DNA from 2 places in the Enterobacter asburiae genome. Region 1 is predicted to be linked to the other one. Evidence: predicted binding sites of a transcription regulator. Region 1 holds the regulator's gene; the other holds the start of a gene.

Region 1 (8,011 bases):
TAGCTTGGCGCACCAAAGCGTGCCGCCAGGTCGTTGTAGTGTTCCTGCGGGTTCTTACCGGTGACCGCGGTGATCTCCGCCGCCAGCAGGCACATGATGATGCCGTCTTTATCGGTTGACCATGGCGTGCCGTCGAAACGCAGGAAAGATGCCCCCGCGCTCTCTTCACCGCCGAAGCCGAAGCTGCCGTCGTGCAGACCGTCAACGAACCATTTGAAGCCCACCGGCACTTCCACCAGCTTGCGGCCCAGCGCCTCGACCACGCGATCGATCATCGCGGAGGAAACCAGCGTTTTACCGACGGCCACCTCTTTGCCCCACTGCGGGCGGTGCTGGAACAGGTAGTTAATCGCGACGGCCAGATAGTGGTTCGGGTTCATCAGCCCGGCAGGGGTGACGATACCGTGACGGTCATAATCCGGGTCGTTAGCAAACGCCAGATCGAATTTATCACGCAGCGCCAGCAGGCCCGCCATCGCGCACTCGGAGGAGCAGTCCATACGGATCGCACCGTCTTTGTCCAGGTGCATAAAGCGGAAGGTCTGATCGACGTGATCGTTCACGATGGTCAGATCCAGCTTGTAATGCTCGGCGATACGTTTCCAGTATTCGATACCGGAGCCGCCCAGCGGATCCACGCCCAGCTTCAGGCCGGCTTTCTGGATGGCCACCATATTGACGATATCCGCCAGCCCTTCCACGAACGGCTGAACCAGATCCTGCTCTTTCACGTGATCGGACGCCATGGCAGCATCCAGAGAAATGCGCTTCACGCCTTTCAGACCATCAGCCAGCAGCGCGTTCGCACGATCTTCCACTACTTTGGTGACGTTGGTGTCGGCCGGGCCACCGTTAGGCGGGTTGTATTTGATACCACCGTCTTCCGGCGGGTTGTGGGATGGCGTGATAACGATACCGTCAGCCAGCGCGCCACCTTTTTTGTTGTGCACCAGGATGGCGTTAGAGACCGCAGGCGTTGGGGTGAAGCCGTTGTTCTCCTGAACAATCACGTCGACGCCGTTTGCCGCCAGCACTTCCACCACAGAGATGAACGCCGGTTCAGACAGGGCATGGGTATCTTTCCCCACGTAGCACGGACCGGTAACGCCGTTTTTAGCGCGCTCTTCCGCGATGGCCTGAGCAATAGCCAGAATGTGCGGTTCGTTAAAGCTGTGGCGCGCCGCGCTGCCGCGGTGACCGGATGTACCAAACTTCACTGCGTGTTCTGCGTTGCCCACGACCGGTTTCAGCACATAATACTGCGCGGTCAGCTGAGCGACGTTAATCAAATCGCTTTGTTGTGCAGGTTGGCCTGCACGGCTGTGATTTGCCATTACCGGGTCCTTCTGATGCAAGGGTTAAATTGTACCGCAAACCTTTTCAATCAATTCCGCCGGGAACTGCATGGACTGCATGATGTGTTCAATCATGCTGCACTTGCGGCCCGTATTGGTATTGGTGATCACCCAGTACGGGGTGCCAGGAACATGTTTGGGTTTGGTTTGATTGCCATTTTGCAGCAGCGTCTGCTCGTCTCCCGCGAAATAGACGCGAGTACGGCCGTGAAGCGACTCGGTCGCTTCAGCAAACGCTTTGTTATCCAGTGAGTAAAGTGTAGACAGCACCAGCATAAAGCGGTTTACCGCCTTTTTCTGCTCCGCGTATTCATCGGAGAGCAGCAGCTCGCGCATCGCGCGCACTTTATCTTTTGCCGGCGTCACGGCAGGTTTTGCTTGTGCAACAACGCTCGGCTGAGACACGACATCTTTGGTGGCTGGGGTAGCAGGCTGTGAAGCGGCGGAAATTTTAAGCATGCGCCGTAAAATGTCGGACGCGCTCTCCCCGATATGCCGCGTCTGGCTGGCAATATACTGATAGAGTTCGTCATCAACTTCGATTGTTTTCATCTTAATCCAGTGCGATATCTTATCTGAATACAAGTCATTGGGATTATAAGGTCAAATCCCAACAGCGGATAGCGTCAAACCAGGTTGGCAGCAAAAGTCAGATTAAACTGGAACCTTGCAGCCGGGCGGCAGAATGGTCAACATGATACCCTAACCTGACATACGTAAAAAAAGAACTTTGCCATGAAATTGAATACCCGAGCGCAAACTGCACAATCGCCGAACAATAATTCTCCCATCGTACTGGTTCACGGGCTTTTTGGCAGCCTGGATAACCTGGGCGTGCTGGCGCGCGATCTGGTTACCGACCACGATATTTTGCAGGTCGATATGCGCAATCACGGTCTTTCCGGGCGTTCCGACGAGATGACCTACGCGGCGATGGCGCAGGATCTGCTGGATACGCTGGATGCCCACGATCTGCAAAAGGTGACCCTCATCGGGCATTCAATGGGTGGAAAAGCGGTGATGGCCCTGACGGCACTGGCCCCGGAGCGTATTAGCGGCCTGGTGGTGATTGACGTCGCGCCCGTGGATTACGACGTCCGTCGTCACGACGAGATTTTTGCCGCCATTAATGCGGTCACAGAAGCGGGTGTCGCGACGCGCCAACAGGCGGCTGCCGTCATGCGTGAGCATCTTAATGAAGAAGGCGTCGTCCAGTTCCTGCTGAAGTCGTTTGTTGACGGGCAATGGCGTTTTAACGTGCCGGTGCTCTGGGAGCAGTACAACAACATCGTCGGCTGGGAAACCGTCCCGGCCTGGCCACACCCTACCCTCTTTATTCGCGGCGGCAACTCGCCTTACGTTACCGACGCGTACCGCGACACGCTGCTGACCCAATTCCCGCAGGCTCGCGCCCACGTGATTGCCGGTGCCGGGCACTGGGTGCATGCGGAAAAACCGGACGCTGTGCTGCGCGCCATTCGCCGCTATCTCGCTGATACTGCAAATTGATTAAAAAGAAAGCGACTGGAAGGCTGCGGGCTTCCAGTCGTTGGCGTGCCGTTTTTGGTGATGTATGATGGCGCGCTTATCGCCCGGGCATTAGCAGGGCGGCGTGTTTCCCCCGAAGTCTCAGAATCATGGCCAAAGAACAAACGGACCGTACGACACTAGATCTGTTCGCGAATGAGCGTCGCCCGGGACGACCCAAGACGAATCCGCTTTCGCGTGATGAACAGCTGCGTATCAATAAACGCAACCAGCTTAAACGCGATAAAAATCGTGGGCTTAAGCGTGTCGAACTGAAGCTTAACGCCGACGCCGTCGATGCGCTGAACGAGCTGGCTGACGCGCGAAATATCAGCCGCAGCGAGCTCATTGAAGAGATGTTGATCGCCCAGCTTGAGACGTTACGCAGCCAGGCATAAGTCTGAAAATCCCCTTTATCGCCCTTTTCATGTAGCACAGAGTGCAGTCCTGCGCGATAGCTGTTTCCGCAGGGTTGCCAGTTCTGCTATTATTGCCCTTATCCGTGGCCGAATTGCGCCACCATACTATTAAGTTTCAAGAGGTTATTTTACTCATGGCAATCATCGGCATTTTCTTTGGCAGTGATACCGGCAATACCGAAAATATCGCAAAAAACATTCAAAAACAGCTCGGTAAAGACGTTGCTGATGTGCATGACATCGCCAAGAGCAGCAAAGAAGATCTGGAAGGCTATGACATTCTGCTGCTGGGTATCCCAACCTGGTACTACGGTGAAGCCCAGTGCGACTGGGATGATTTCTTCCCGACGCTGGAAGAAGTGGACTTCAACGGTAAGCTGGTCGCCCTGTTTGGCTGTGGCGATCAGGAAGACTACGCTGAATACTTCTGTGACGCGCTGGGCACCATCCGCGATATCATTGAGCCGAATGGCGCGGTTATCGTAGGCCACTGGCCGACCGCCGGTTACCACTTTGAAGCGTCTAAAGGCCTGGCCGATGACAATCATTTCGTGGGTCTGGCCATCGACGAAGACCGTCAGCCAGAGCTGACTGCAGAGCGCGTAGAGAAATGGGTTAAGCAGATCCGTGAGGAACTGCACCTGGACGATATTCTGAACGCCTGATTTTTATCACGGCGCAGCGGCGGCTGCGCCCGTGCTCCAGGTCAAACCGATTAAATTAATCGCTACAATCTTTTAACTTTTTCGCCCAGACCTGTACAATGTCTCCCTGATAAAATGTGGTTTTCCATTGAGCAAGTTTGTTGGTGATACCCCATTTTTATAAGCATATTTTGCCTGAGACTTGCAGTTTTCATTTAGCCATGGCAGTTCTATAATGAGACGCATTATCCCGGGTGCATTTTCTGTCACTTCCTACAGAAGTGAATCGTTTAGCAACAGGACAGATTCCGCATGACTGACAACAATACCGCATTAAAGAAGGCTGGCCTGAAAGTAACGCTTCCTCGGTTAAAAATCCTTGAAGTGCTTCAGGGTCCAGACAATCACCATGTCAGTGCGGAAGACCTTTATAAACGTCTTATTGACATGGGTGAAGAGATTGGGCTGGCTACCGTCTATCGCGTGCTGAACCAGTTTGATGACGCGGGCATTGTTACCCGTCATAATTTCGAAGGCGGTAAATCTGTTTTCGAACTGACCCAGCAGCAGCACCACGATCACCTGATCTGCCTCGATTGCGGCAAGGTCATTGAATTCAGCGATGATTCCATTGAATCACGCCAGCGTGAAATCGCGGCGCGTCATGGCATCCGCCTGACCAACCACAGCCTGTACCTTTACGGTCACTGCGCTGAAGGCGACTGCCGCGAAGACGACCACGCGCACGACGCGAAATAATCAGTATTCATACTCTGAGCCAGCCGCAAGGTTGGCTTTTTTTTGCCTAAAAAAGCCCGGTAAGCGCAGCGCTTACCGGGCGTAAAGCACTTATTTATTGTTATTGCGTATCTCGTTCCAGATCTTATCGCAACGCTTCGCCACTTCCTGATCGTTACCGGTTTTACGCGCCTGGATACAGGCCTGGTAATCCATGACGCGGACGTTCTCCTGGGTCGCGAACTGCTCGTGCGCTTTCTCTTTCTTCAGCACGTTCAGCACGCTCTGACAGGCTTCAATCTTCTCCGGCGATCCTTCCGCAGTGTTAATGCAGGCGCTATACGCCTCCTTCAGACGGGTGTCCTCTTTCGGCGCCTGCGTCTGAGCGCACGCCACCAGCCCTGATGCCAGCAGCGCGACGATTACGATTTTTTTCATCATGTGCAGTCTCCATACCGGCGGGACTCAGCCCGCCGGTGCGTTCATCAGAAGATGGTGAATGGGGCGATAACCATGAATTTCACGTCACGTTCATCCTGGAAGATGTTGCCGTAACCGCCCGCATAGCTCGGGATATCAGAGTGGTTGTCATACTGGGTGAAGTGCAGTTTGAACATCGTGCCTTTCGCGCGGCCATCCTGCAGGGTATAGATAGCATCGAGGCTGTAGGAAGACTCTTTCAGGCGATAGTTGGGATCGTAGTATGCATCCGGCGTGGCCATATCGGCAGGTTTTGCGTCCCAGGCGTAAGCGTAAGAAGCGCCCACTGCCCAGCCAGGCAGGTTCCAGTTTTTCAGATCATACATTGCGCCGAAGAAGACCGCTTTCTCGCCGTCGGCGTTGAAGTCAGAACGGTTATCCCACCAGATATCAAGACGACCGTTGGAGGAGGCGTAGGTCGGGGTCATACGCTGCAGGAAGTAGCCCTGCTGCCCTTCCGCCTTCACCCATGTGCCTTCCAGACGCAAATCAACCTGACCAACCTTGTAGCCGAAGGTTAACGCCTGCAGCCACGCGGTGCCGTCATAAATGTCGTTGACGCCACCGTTGCTGACCTTGTCGCGCGTACCGTAGAACTGGTAGCTGGTGCTCAGCGGGCTACCCACGACATCGAATTTATAGCTGGCCTTGGCAAAATACTGATCGATATAGCCCTGTGCCTGACCGAATGCCGCTTCAAGCACCAGATCGTTTTTGAAGTCGTACTTCGCGCCCAGCGAGTGCAGGTAATCGACTTTGGTTTTTTTATCGTTCTGGTAGAACTTGTCCATTTCGATGTGCCACGGCGCTTTGTACTCGTTGGTCCACATATAGGAGAAGCTCAACGCGCCCGCATCACCGTAGTCAAAGTTCGCCCCGGCTTCTGCACCCTGATAGGTACCCGGCATAAAGCTCCAGTGCGGTGCTAACAGAGTCTGGCCAGTTGGCTGAATATAACCGCCGCGCGCCCAAACCGGACCGTATTTAAATTTTGCAGCGGCTTTGTAAAGGCTGATACCGCTCTTATCCCCGGACCAGTCTTCTTTATAGGCTTTATTGCTGGAGGAGAAGGCAATTTCGTTCGGGTGCGCGCTGTCGCCGTTTTCCGCCATTTCAATCGCGGTAAACGCAGCAATATCCAGACCGAACATATCCGCGGCATAGCCTGACTGGAAGTCCAGGTTGGCGTTCCAGGTGGAGTGAGAAAGGTTGGTTTTGTATTTGTCTTCGGTGACGTCTTTACGGTCACGTTCACGCTGCCAGTAATAAATACCGCCCGTGAGGGTAGAATCGTCGATGAAGCCTGCCGCTTTCGCCTCTGGTGTCACCACCAGGCCCGACATTGCTGTTACACCGGCAATAGCCAGCGCCAGCGCACTACGTTTGCCACTGAACGTACGCATAGATTATTCCTCTTTGACGAATTAAAACGCCTGAAACGGCGTAAATAAAAAAGACCAAATGGTCAGGGGTAGTTTTAAATACCCTCGAATTAACTACCGTCTTTAGGTTATTTTTCGCGACACGAATTATCAATGCTTTTTAGCGGACAAAAGTCAGGATTATGACGAAGTGCACATAATTGGTAGTGATTTGTAACATTTGCAGAGAGGCGAGCAATGACGGGGAATAATCAGGTATTTCAGTGGCTAGACGTGGGTTCTCTTTCTTTTTTTATCACCTTTTTGATTTTCGTAATGACACAAACTTTTTTTTAAAAAATAAGTAGCACCTCATTGACCTGATATTTTCATGGCGCCTCTTTAAGCCCTGGCTTAATGCCCTGATCGTTAAATAAAAAAACGCCGCATAATGCGGCGTTTGTCTCTCATTGACCAGACCAGCAATATTATTCGCCGATCTTCGTCCAGGTATCACGCAGGCCTACGGTACGGTTAAATACCGGTTTTTCCGCCGTGCTGTAACGGCTGTCCAGGCAGAAGTAGCCTTCACGTTCAAACTGGAACGCTTTGCCCGCTTCAGCGGCTTTCAGAGAAGGCTCCGCATAACCCTGCTTGATTACCAGAGATTCCGGGTTGATGGTCGCCAGGAAATCTTCCGCAGCACCTGGGTTAGGCACGCTGAACAGACGGTCGTACAGACGGATTTCTACCGGCAGCGCGTGGGAAGCGCTCACCCAGTGAATCACGCCTTTCACTTTACGGCCGTCAGCAGGATCTTTGCTCAGAGTCTCTGCATCGTAAGAACAGAAAATGGTGGTGATATTCCCTTCCGCATCTTTCTCTACGCGTTCGGCTTTGATGACGTAGGCATTACGCAGACGCACTTCTTTACCCAGCACCAGACGCTTGTACTGCTTGTTGGCTTCTTCGCGGAAGTCAGCGCGGTCAATCCAGATGTCACCGCTGAACGGCACGTCACGGCTACCCATTTCCGGTTTGTTCGGATGGTTAGGCATGGAGACCAGCTCGCTTTCACCCTGCGGATAGTTTTCGATAACCAGCTTCACCGGGTCGATAACGGCCATCGCGCGCGGGGCGTTTTCGTTGAGATCTTCACGAATGCAGGATTCAAGGGAGGCCATCTCGATGGTGTTGTCCTGCTTGGTCACGCCGATGCGCTTGCAGAACTCACGAATAGAGGCGGCTGTGTAGCCACGACGACGCAGACCGGAGATGGTCGGCATACGCGGGTCATCCCAGCCCTCAACGTGCTTGTCCGTCACCAGCAGGTTCAGCTTACGCTTGGACATCACGGTGTATTCCAGATTCAGACGAGAGAACTCGTACTGGCGCGGATGCACAGGAATGGTGATGTTATCCAGAACCCAGTCGTACAGACGACGGTTGTCCTGGAACTCCAGCGTACACAGGGAGTGCGTAATGCC
Region 2 (8,011 bases), 110 kb from region 1:
AATCAGCGGGAAGCAGAGCGTGGCGCTTGGATCGTTCGCCAGCACTACGCACCCGCCCGCGGTGAAGACGCCTAACGATCCCGGCGAGCTCATGGCGTAGTTATGCGCCGCGGGCAGCGCGTTCAGGTAGCGCGTTTCGGCGGTGATGCCGCAGATCTCGTTGCTGCGGCGAATGCTGTAGTCATAATCGTTGTGCGTGCGCGGGATCAGCTTCGGCGTGCCGGTGCTGCCGCCGGAAAGCTGGAAAAACGCCACTTCGTCGGCGGGCGTCGGGTTCGGGATGAAGTTGTCCGCCGGACGCGCAATCGCCGCTTCCAGGGCGTGTTCGTCCCTATCGCCGCGCAGCAGCACGACGCGAACCGAGCGGTGCGCATCCACAAAGGTGTTAAGAAAATCATCGCCCGCAAACAGCGCGTGGTCGCGATCGGCAATCAGCACGGCGGGTTTGATCTGCTCCGCGTAGGCGTTCAGCTCGCTGCGCTGATGGCTAAAGAGCGCGTTCACCGGCGCGACGCCGATTTGCAGCAGCGCGAAGAAGGTGATGTAGAACTCGGCCACGTTGCCGAGCTGCACCAGCGCCGTCTCGCCGCGCTGCAGCCCGCGTGCCTTAAGGGCAGACGCCAGGTTGTTCACCGCCTGATTAAACGCGCGGTAGGTGATGTGCCGCTCGTCGTCGATAATCGCCACGGCATCGCTGTCCGCGCGATCCGTCAGGATGTGGGTCAGCGGCAGATCCTGCCAGTAGCCTTTTTCGCGGTAGCGGCGGGCGAATTCCTCAGGCCAGCGGGTAAAAGGGATGGTCATGAGTCTTCCTTAGTGCAAACCAAACACGTTGAGCATGGTGGAGAGCTTCACGCCCGTTTCGCGCCACTCGCCCACCGGCGAAGAGGCAGGCACAATGCCCGCGCCGGCAAACAGGCGAACGGTATTTTTTTGCAGACGCGCGCAGCGGATGGTCACCACCCACTCGCCGTTGCCCTCGCTGTCGCACCAGCCGACGATGCCGCCGAACAGCTCGCGGTCGAACGGCTCCAGCTCGGCGATCAGCTCTTTCGCCGCCTCATGTGGGAAGCCGCTCAGCGCCGGGGTCGGGTGCAGCAGGCAGGCCAGCGTCAGGGCGTTTTCATTTTCACGCGCGTCACCTTCAACCGGCGTCGCCAGATGCCACAGCGTCGGCGTGGTGATGAGCTGCGGCGAAGACGGCATGCTCAGGTGGTGGCTGCGCGGTGCCAGAATGGCCTTCATTGCCTGAGTCACCAGGTCGTGCTCGTGACGGTCCTTTTCGGAGGCCAGCAGCTTATTGCCCGCTTCGCGATCCAATACGTCGTCCGGCTGACGACGCGCCGAGCCTGCCAGCGGCAGCGAGCTAAAGTGCGCGCCCTCTTTGCGCAGCAGCAGTTCGGGGCTGGCGCCGAGCAGCACGCCGCCGTCTTCCAGCGGCACGTGGAAATTAAAGCTCGCCGGGTTCTGGGCGATCAGCCGCTCCATCAGCGCGCCGCTGTCCATGTTTTTGTCGGTCGCGATATCAATCAGGCGCGACAGCACCACCTTGTTTACCTGCGGCGTGGCGGTAAGCGACGCGGCGCGAGCGACCATCTCTTCGAACACGGGCTGCGGCGGGATCTCGGTGCGTTGTTCCACCTTCAGCGCCTGCGAACCGGAAAAATAGCGTGCGGACTGCTGACGTGACGGGCGGGAAAAGGTCTGCCAGCGCTGCGGAATAAACAGAGAAGATGGCTTGCGGGTATCGAACGGAATAGCCCCTACCATCACCGGATGAGCGATACCGTTAGCTTTCGCATTCTGGAAAGCCTGGGCTAATTTTTGCTGGAAGTGCCCCGCCGGATCGTCGCCGCCGACGGCGGGTTCAGAGAAGCGGGCAAAACAGCCTGAGGTAGTAAAACTGCGGTAAGGCGACATAAAGAAAAAGCTGTCTGATTGCAGCGTGGTCGCGGTGTGCTGAACTTCCTCAGCCAGGGACGTGTCCATATCATCCTCCTCAAAATGATAAAAGAAGCAATAATGATTATCATTTATATTTTCGTCGGCTAACCTAATCCCACATCGCTTCGCTGTCAACCGTCGGACAAATAACTTATGCGACAAAAGCTTGCATCCCTTCGCGGCAAACATGAAAATGAGAAGCATTATCTTCAACAAAAACAGGATGTCGCGCTGTGAGATTCCTTGCCCTATTCCGTAATACCCTGCTTTTATCTGGACTTTTTGTTTTAGGACTTGCCTCATCCGCTGCCGCTGACTGGCCGCGTCAGGTGACCGACAGCCGAGGCGTTCACACGCTTGAGAGCAAACCGACGCGCATTGTCTCCACCAGCGTGACCTTAACCGGCTCCCTGCTGGCGATTGACGCACCGGTCGTCGCCAGCGGCGCCACCACGCCGAACAACCGCGTGGCGGATGCGCAGGGCTTTTTGCGCCAGTGGGGTGATATTGCGAAACAGCGCAAGGTTGCGCGGCTGTACATCGGCGAGCCGAGCGCCGAAGCGGTCGCCGCGCAAATGCCGGATCTGATTTTGATCGGCGCTACCGGCGGGGATTCCGCGCTGGCGCTGTACGATCAGCTCTCCGCCATCGCCCCAACGCTTATCATCAACTACGACGACAGGAGCTGGCAGGAACTGCTGACGCAGCTGGGCACAATAACCGGGCAGGAAAAACAGGCCGCAGAGCGCATTACCGCGTTTGATAAACAGCTCGCGCAGGTGAAACAGCAGATGAAGCTGCCGCCGCAGCCGGTGAACGCCATCGTCTACACCGCCGCCGCGCACAGCGCCAACCTGTGGACCGCGGAATCCGCGCAGGGCCAGCTGCTGCACCAGCTGGGCTTTACGCTGGCCGATCTGCCCGCCGGGCTGCAGACCTCTAAAAGCCAGGGCAAACGCCACGACATTATTCAGCTGGGCGGTGAAAACCTGTCGACGGGGCTAAACGGCGAAGGGCTGTTTGTGTTTGCCGGCGACCAGAAAGACGTGGATGCGATTTACGCCAACCCGCTGCTGGCGCATCTGCCGTCGGTGAAAAACAAACGGGTCTGGGCATTGGGAACGGAGACGTTCCGCCTGGATTATTACAGCGCAATGTTAGTATTAAACAGATTGAATGCGTTGTTTAAGTAGGCATTTTCCCTCCCTCTCCCTGTGGGAGAGGGTCGGGGTGAGGGCATCAGGCCGCACCGTCGTTCAACACACTCTCCTGCCTGAACCGCCGCAATTCCACCAGCGCCACTAACAAAATCACGCCAATAATTGCCAGTACAAACCCGCCGCAGCTCGCCGAGGCCACCGGAGTCATCATCGCCCCCAGCCCGCCGAGGATCGCCGCACCAATCGCATCCCCCGTGACGTTCTGCGCCGTCCACAGGCCGTTAATGCGCCCGAGCATCCCTTCCGGCGTCTGGGTCTGGATCAGGGTGTACTGCAGCAGCGAACTGATGGCGCTCAGCCAGCCGAAAATCACCAGGCACAACGCGCCCAGCGCCCACACCGGCATCAGGCTGAAGAACCCAATGGCGATAAACGAGGCCAGCGTGGCAAGCAGCATAATCAACCCCGGACGCGCGCTCTGCGCCAGGTTGCCGCTGGTCAGCGCCCCGCACGCCGCGCCGAGCGGAATGGCGGCGTAGAGAATGCCAATCTCCGAGGCGCTCATCTGCCACTCTCCCGCTAATGCCGGGTAGAGCACGCGCACGGCGCTCGCCATGGTCAGCAGGCCGCCGAGCAGCGCAATCCCGCCAATCAGCGGGTTGCTGAACAGGAAACGAATCGCGGCCATCAGCGATTTCAGCGGATGCTCGCGCGGCTGCGGCGGAGGCGGCAGCAGCGGCAGGCGCAGCAGCGTCAGCGTGGTGATAAAGGTTCCCGCCGCCGCAAGCCCGTAGTTCCAGGCCACGTTGCCGGTCGCCAGCAGCAGGCCGCCCACCATCGGCGAAATCACCGAGCCCAGACGCACGGTGAGCATGGTGATCGCCCCCGCCTGCATCAGGTTCTCGCGCCCGACCAGCGCGGGCGTCGCCGCCAGCAGCGCCGTCACGCCCAGCGAGGCGAAGAAACCGTCCCACAGCCCCAGGGCATAAATCGCGAGCAGCGACGGCTCCGGCAGCATCGCGTTCAGACACAGCCCAATAAAGCCCACGCCGCAGGTGCCGCGCGCCAGCAGGATCAGCTTTTTACGCTCGTAGCGGTCCGCCAGCACGCCGCCGACCATCAGGCCGATGAACATCGCCCCGCCGGTTAAGGTGACGGATAACCCCACCAGCCAGCTGGAGTGCGTCATGGTCTGGATCTGGACCGGCACGGCCACGCCGAGCAGCCCGAGGGACAAAATGGAGATAAAGCGAGCGATAAAAACGGCGCGATACGCCGGGTGCGTTTTCAGCAGGCTGAGGTTGAGCAGCCAGGATTTTTGATTCATGACAAAGCCTTGAGTCTATTTCTACCCATTCCATGGGCGCACATGCTAACATAGCCAAATAAGATAGATAACGATAATCACTATCATTATCAAATCATGGATGTTGCTATGTCGTTTTCCTCTTCCGCGGTGCGCGCCGTTGCCGTGCCCGTTTTATTGCTGCTGTTGATCCTTGCGACTGCACTCAGCCTGCTGGTCGGCGCGAAGCCGCTGCCCGCGTCCGTTATCGTTGATGCGCTCTCCGGCACCTGCCAGAGCGCCGACTGCGTCATCGTGCTCGACGCCCGACTGCCCCGCACGCTTGCCGGACTGCTGTCCGGTGGCGCGCTCGGCCTTGCCGGTGCCCTGATGCAAACCCTTACCCGTAACCCGCTGGCGGATCCCGGTATTCTCGGCGTTAACTCCGGCGCCAGCTTTGCCATCGTGCTCGGCGCGGCGCTGTTCGGGTTGACCTCGCCCTCCGAACAGCTGGTGATGGCCTTCTGCGGCGCGCTGGCCGCCTCGCTGGTGGTCGCCTTTACCGGCAGCCAGGGCGGCGGGCAGCTGAGCCCGGTACGCCTGACGCTTGCGGGCGTGGCGCTCGCGGCGGTGCTGGAGGGCTTGTCCAACGGCATCGCCCTGCTCAACCCGGACGTCTACGACCAGCTGCGCTTCTGGCAGGCCGGCTCGCTGGATATCCGCACCCTCGAAACCCTAAAAGTGGTGGCGATCCCGGTCATTATCGCCGCCGCCGTGGCGCTGTTTTTAAGCCGGTCGCTCAACAGCCTGAGCCTCGGCAGCGACACCGCGACCGCCCTCGGCAACCGCGTGGCGCGCACGCAGCTGACTGGACTTCTGGCCATCACGATTCTGTGCGGCAGCGCGACCGCCGTGGTCGGTCCGATCGCCTTTATCGGCCTGATGATGCCGCACATGGCGCGCTGGCTGGTGGGGGCGGATCACCGCTGGTCGCTGCCGGTGACCCTGCTGGCGACCCCTGCCCTGCTGCTGTTTGCCGACGTGCTGGGCCGCCTGCTGGTGCCCGGCGAGCTGCGCGTCTCGGTGGTCAGCGCCTTTATCGGCGCGCCGGTGCTGATTTTCCTGGTACGCCGTAAACGCGGAGGTGACGCATGATGGCCCCGTCCCGTCGTTTACTCACCAGCGTATGCCTGCTGACTATCGTCATTCTGCTGCTGGCTGTCTGGAGCCTGCGCAGCGGCGCGGTGACGCTCGACTTTACTCAGGTATTCAACGCCCTGCTCGGCAGCGCGCCGCGCAACATCACCATGGTGGTGACGGAGTGGCGACTGCCGCGCGTGGCGATGGCGATTCTGGTCGGCGCGGCGCTCGGCGTGAGCGGTGCGATATTCCAGTCGCTGATGCGCAACCCGCTCGGCAGCCCGGACGTGATGGGCCTTAACACCGGGGCCTGGAGCGGCGTGCTGGTGGCGATGGTGCTATTTGGTCAGCACCTGACGGCCATTACCTTTACGGCGATGGCGGGCGGCATTCTGACGTCATTACTGATCTGGGCGCTGGCCTGGCGCAACGGTATCGACACCTTTCGCCTGATCATCATCGGGATCGGCATCCGCGCCATGCTGATGGCCTTTAACACCTGGCTTTTACTGCAGGCCTCGCTGGAAACCGCGCTCTCCGCCGGGCTGTGGTACGCCGGATCGCTCAACGGCCTGACGTGGGGCAAAACCTGGCCCGCCGCGCCGCTGATTTTGCTGATGTTTATCGGCGCGCTGCTGCTGGTGCGGCGCATGCGTCTGCTGGAGATGGGCGACGACAGCGCCTGCGCGCTGGGCGTGGGCGTCGAGCGCTCGCGCCTGATGCTGATGCTGGTCGCCGTACTGCTGACCGCCGCCTCCACCGCGATTGCCGGGCCAATCTCGTTTATCGCCCTCGTGGCACCGCACATCGCCCGGCGACTTAGCGGCACGGCGCGCTGGGGATTAACTCAGGCGGCGCTGTGCGGCGCGCTCCTGCTACTGGCCGCCGATCTCTGCGCCCAGCGGCTGTTTATGCCTTATCAACTGCCGGTGGGCGTGGTGACCGTCAGCCTCGGCGGGATTTACCTCATCGTCTTGCTCGTTCAGGAGTCACGCAGGAAATGACTGATTCAACCCCCCGCTTGCGCGGCGAAAACTTAACCCTCTGCTACGGCAAAAAAATCATTGCCCGTGACTTATCCGTCGCCATTCCGGACGGCCATTTCACCGCGATTATCGGCCCGAACGGCTGCGGCAAATCGACCCTGCTGCGCACCCTGAGCCGCCTGATGACGCCGGCTGAAGGCAGCGTGTTCCTCGACGGGGAGCAGATCCAGCGCTTCGCCAGCAAAGAGGTGGCCAGACGCATCGGTCTGCTGGCGCAAAACGCCACCACGCCGGGAGACATCACGGTGCAGGAGCTGGTCTCGCGCGGGCGCTACCCGCATCAGCCGCTGTTTACCCGCTGGCGTAAAGAGGATGACGAGGCGGTGAACCGCGCGATGCTGGCGACGGGCATCACCGATCTTGCCCAGCAGAGCGTGGACACCCTCTCCGGCGGGCAGCGTCAGCGGGCGTGGATCGCGATGGTGCTGGCACAGGAAACGTCGATCATGCTGCTGGACGAGCCGACAACCTGGCTCGACATCAGCCATCAGATTGACCTGCTGGAGCTGCTGAGCGAGCTGAACCGCACTCAGGGGTATACCCTGGCGGCGGTGCTGCACGACTTAAACCAGGCGTGCCGCTATGCGACGCATCTGATTGCGCTTCGCGACGGTGAGATCGTGGCGCAGGGTGCGCCGAAGGAGATTGTGACGCCGGAGCTGATCGAGCGGATCTACGGCATGCGCTGCATGATTATTGACGATCCGGTGGCGGGTACGCCGCTGGTGGTGCCGCTGGGGAAGCGTGCGGGCTGATGCCCTCACCCCGGCCCTCTCCCACAGGGAGAGGGAGCACCCCCTCCCCTCGCCCTGTGGGAGAGGCGCTTTTGACGTTACCCCAATATCTCCCTCAACACCGGCCCTATCTTCTCAAACGCCTGCGGTGAAATGATATCCACGTGGGCGCAGTCCTGGCTGTACACCTCAAGCTCCGCCACCCACGGCGCCCAGGCGACCTGCGGATCCATCGTTCGCGTGCGCTCGGCGACAAACAGCGTCGCTTTGCCGTCAAAGCGCGCGCTGCGCGCCGTGGTGAGCAGCCTCACCGCGTCGGCGTAGTTGCCCTCGATAGCGTTAAACAGCTCGCTGGAGCCCTGACCCTGCTGGGCGGCGATAAACGCCTGACGCTCGCGCTCGATTTCCGCCAGCACCTCCGGGTCGAGGCCGTTGGCCTCTTTCTCCGCCCAGCTCTGGGTTTCCGGCGGCCAGGTGTCCAGCAGGCCGAGGAAGGCCACCTCTTCATTCAGCTCGCGCAGACGGGCGGCAATGCCCTGTGCCAGCGTACCGCCGAGGGAATAGCCGAACAGATAATACGGCCCCTGCGGCTGCTGCTGACGCAGCGTAGCCAGATGATGCTCAATCACTCCATCCAGATCCGCACGCTGCTGCATCGGCCCGTCCGGGCGCGGCGACTGAATGCCGACGATGGACCAGCGC

The links. Region 1 encodes Fur, which represses iron uptake genes when iron is present. Its sites were predicted from a motif close to ATAATAATGAGAACNACTATCAA; they were not measured.
Region 2: fepB (Fe2+-enterobactin ABC transporter substrate-binding protein) is a predicted target of Fur. The motif match lies at 2,132-2,154, and genes of this name have one in related genera.

Annotation. Positions count from the first base shown of each region.
Region 1 covers NZ_CP011863.1:399,708-407,718, reverse strand. Annotated here, with positions in the region: gene pgm (phosphoglucomutase (alpha-D-glucose-1,6-bisphosphate-dependent)) at 1-1,334, opposite strand, end outside; gene seqA (replication initiation negative regulator SeqA) at 1,359-1,907, opposite strand; gene ybfF (esterase) at 2,091-2,864, shown strand; gene ybfE (LexA regulated protein) at 2,993-3,280, shown strand; gene fldA (flavodoxin FldA) at 3,436-3,966, shown strand; gene fur (ferric iron uptake transcriptional regulator) at 4,258-4,704, shown strand; gene chiQ (ChiQ/YbfN family lipoprotein) at 4,795-5,121, opposite strand; gene chiP (chitoporin ChiP) at 5,169-6,566, opposite strand; gene glnS (glutamine--tRNA ligase) at 7,013-8,011, opposite strand, start outside.
Region 2 covers NZ_CP011863.1:287,741-295,751, reverse strand. Annotated here, with positions in the region: gene entE ((2,3-dihydroxybenzoyl)adenylate synthase EntE) at 1-804, opposite strand, end outside; gene entC (isochorismate synthase EntC) at 814-1,989, opposite strand; gene fepB (Fe2+-enterobactin ABC transporter substrate-binding protein) at 2,178-3,137, shown strand; gene entS (enterobactin transporter EntS) at 3,184-4,431, opposite strand; gene fepD (Fe(3+)-siderophore ABC transporter permease) at 4,540-5,544, shown strand; gene fepG (iron-enterobactin ABC transporter permease) at 5,544-6,533, shown strand; gene fepC (iron-enterobactin ABC transporter ATP-binding protein) at 6,530-7,330, shown strand; partial or broken gene entF (enterobactin non-ribosomal peptide synthetase EntF) at 7,408-8,011, opposite strand, start outside.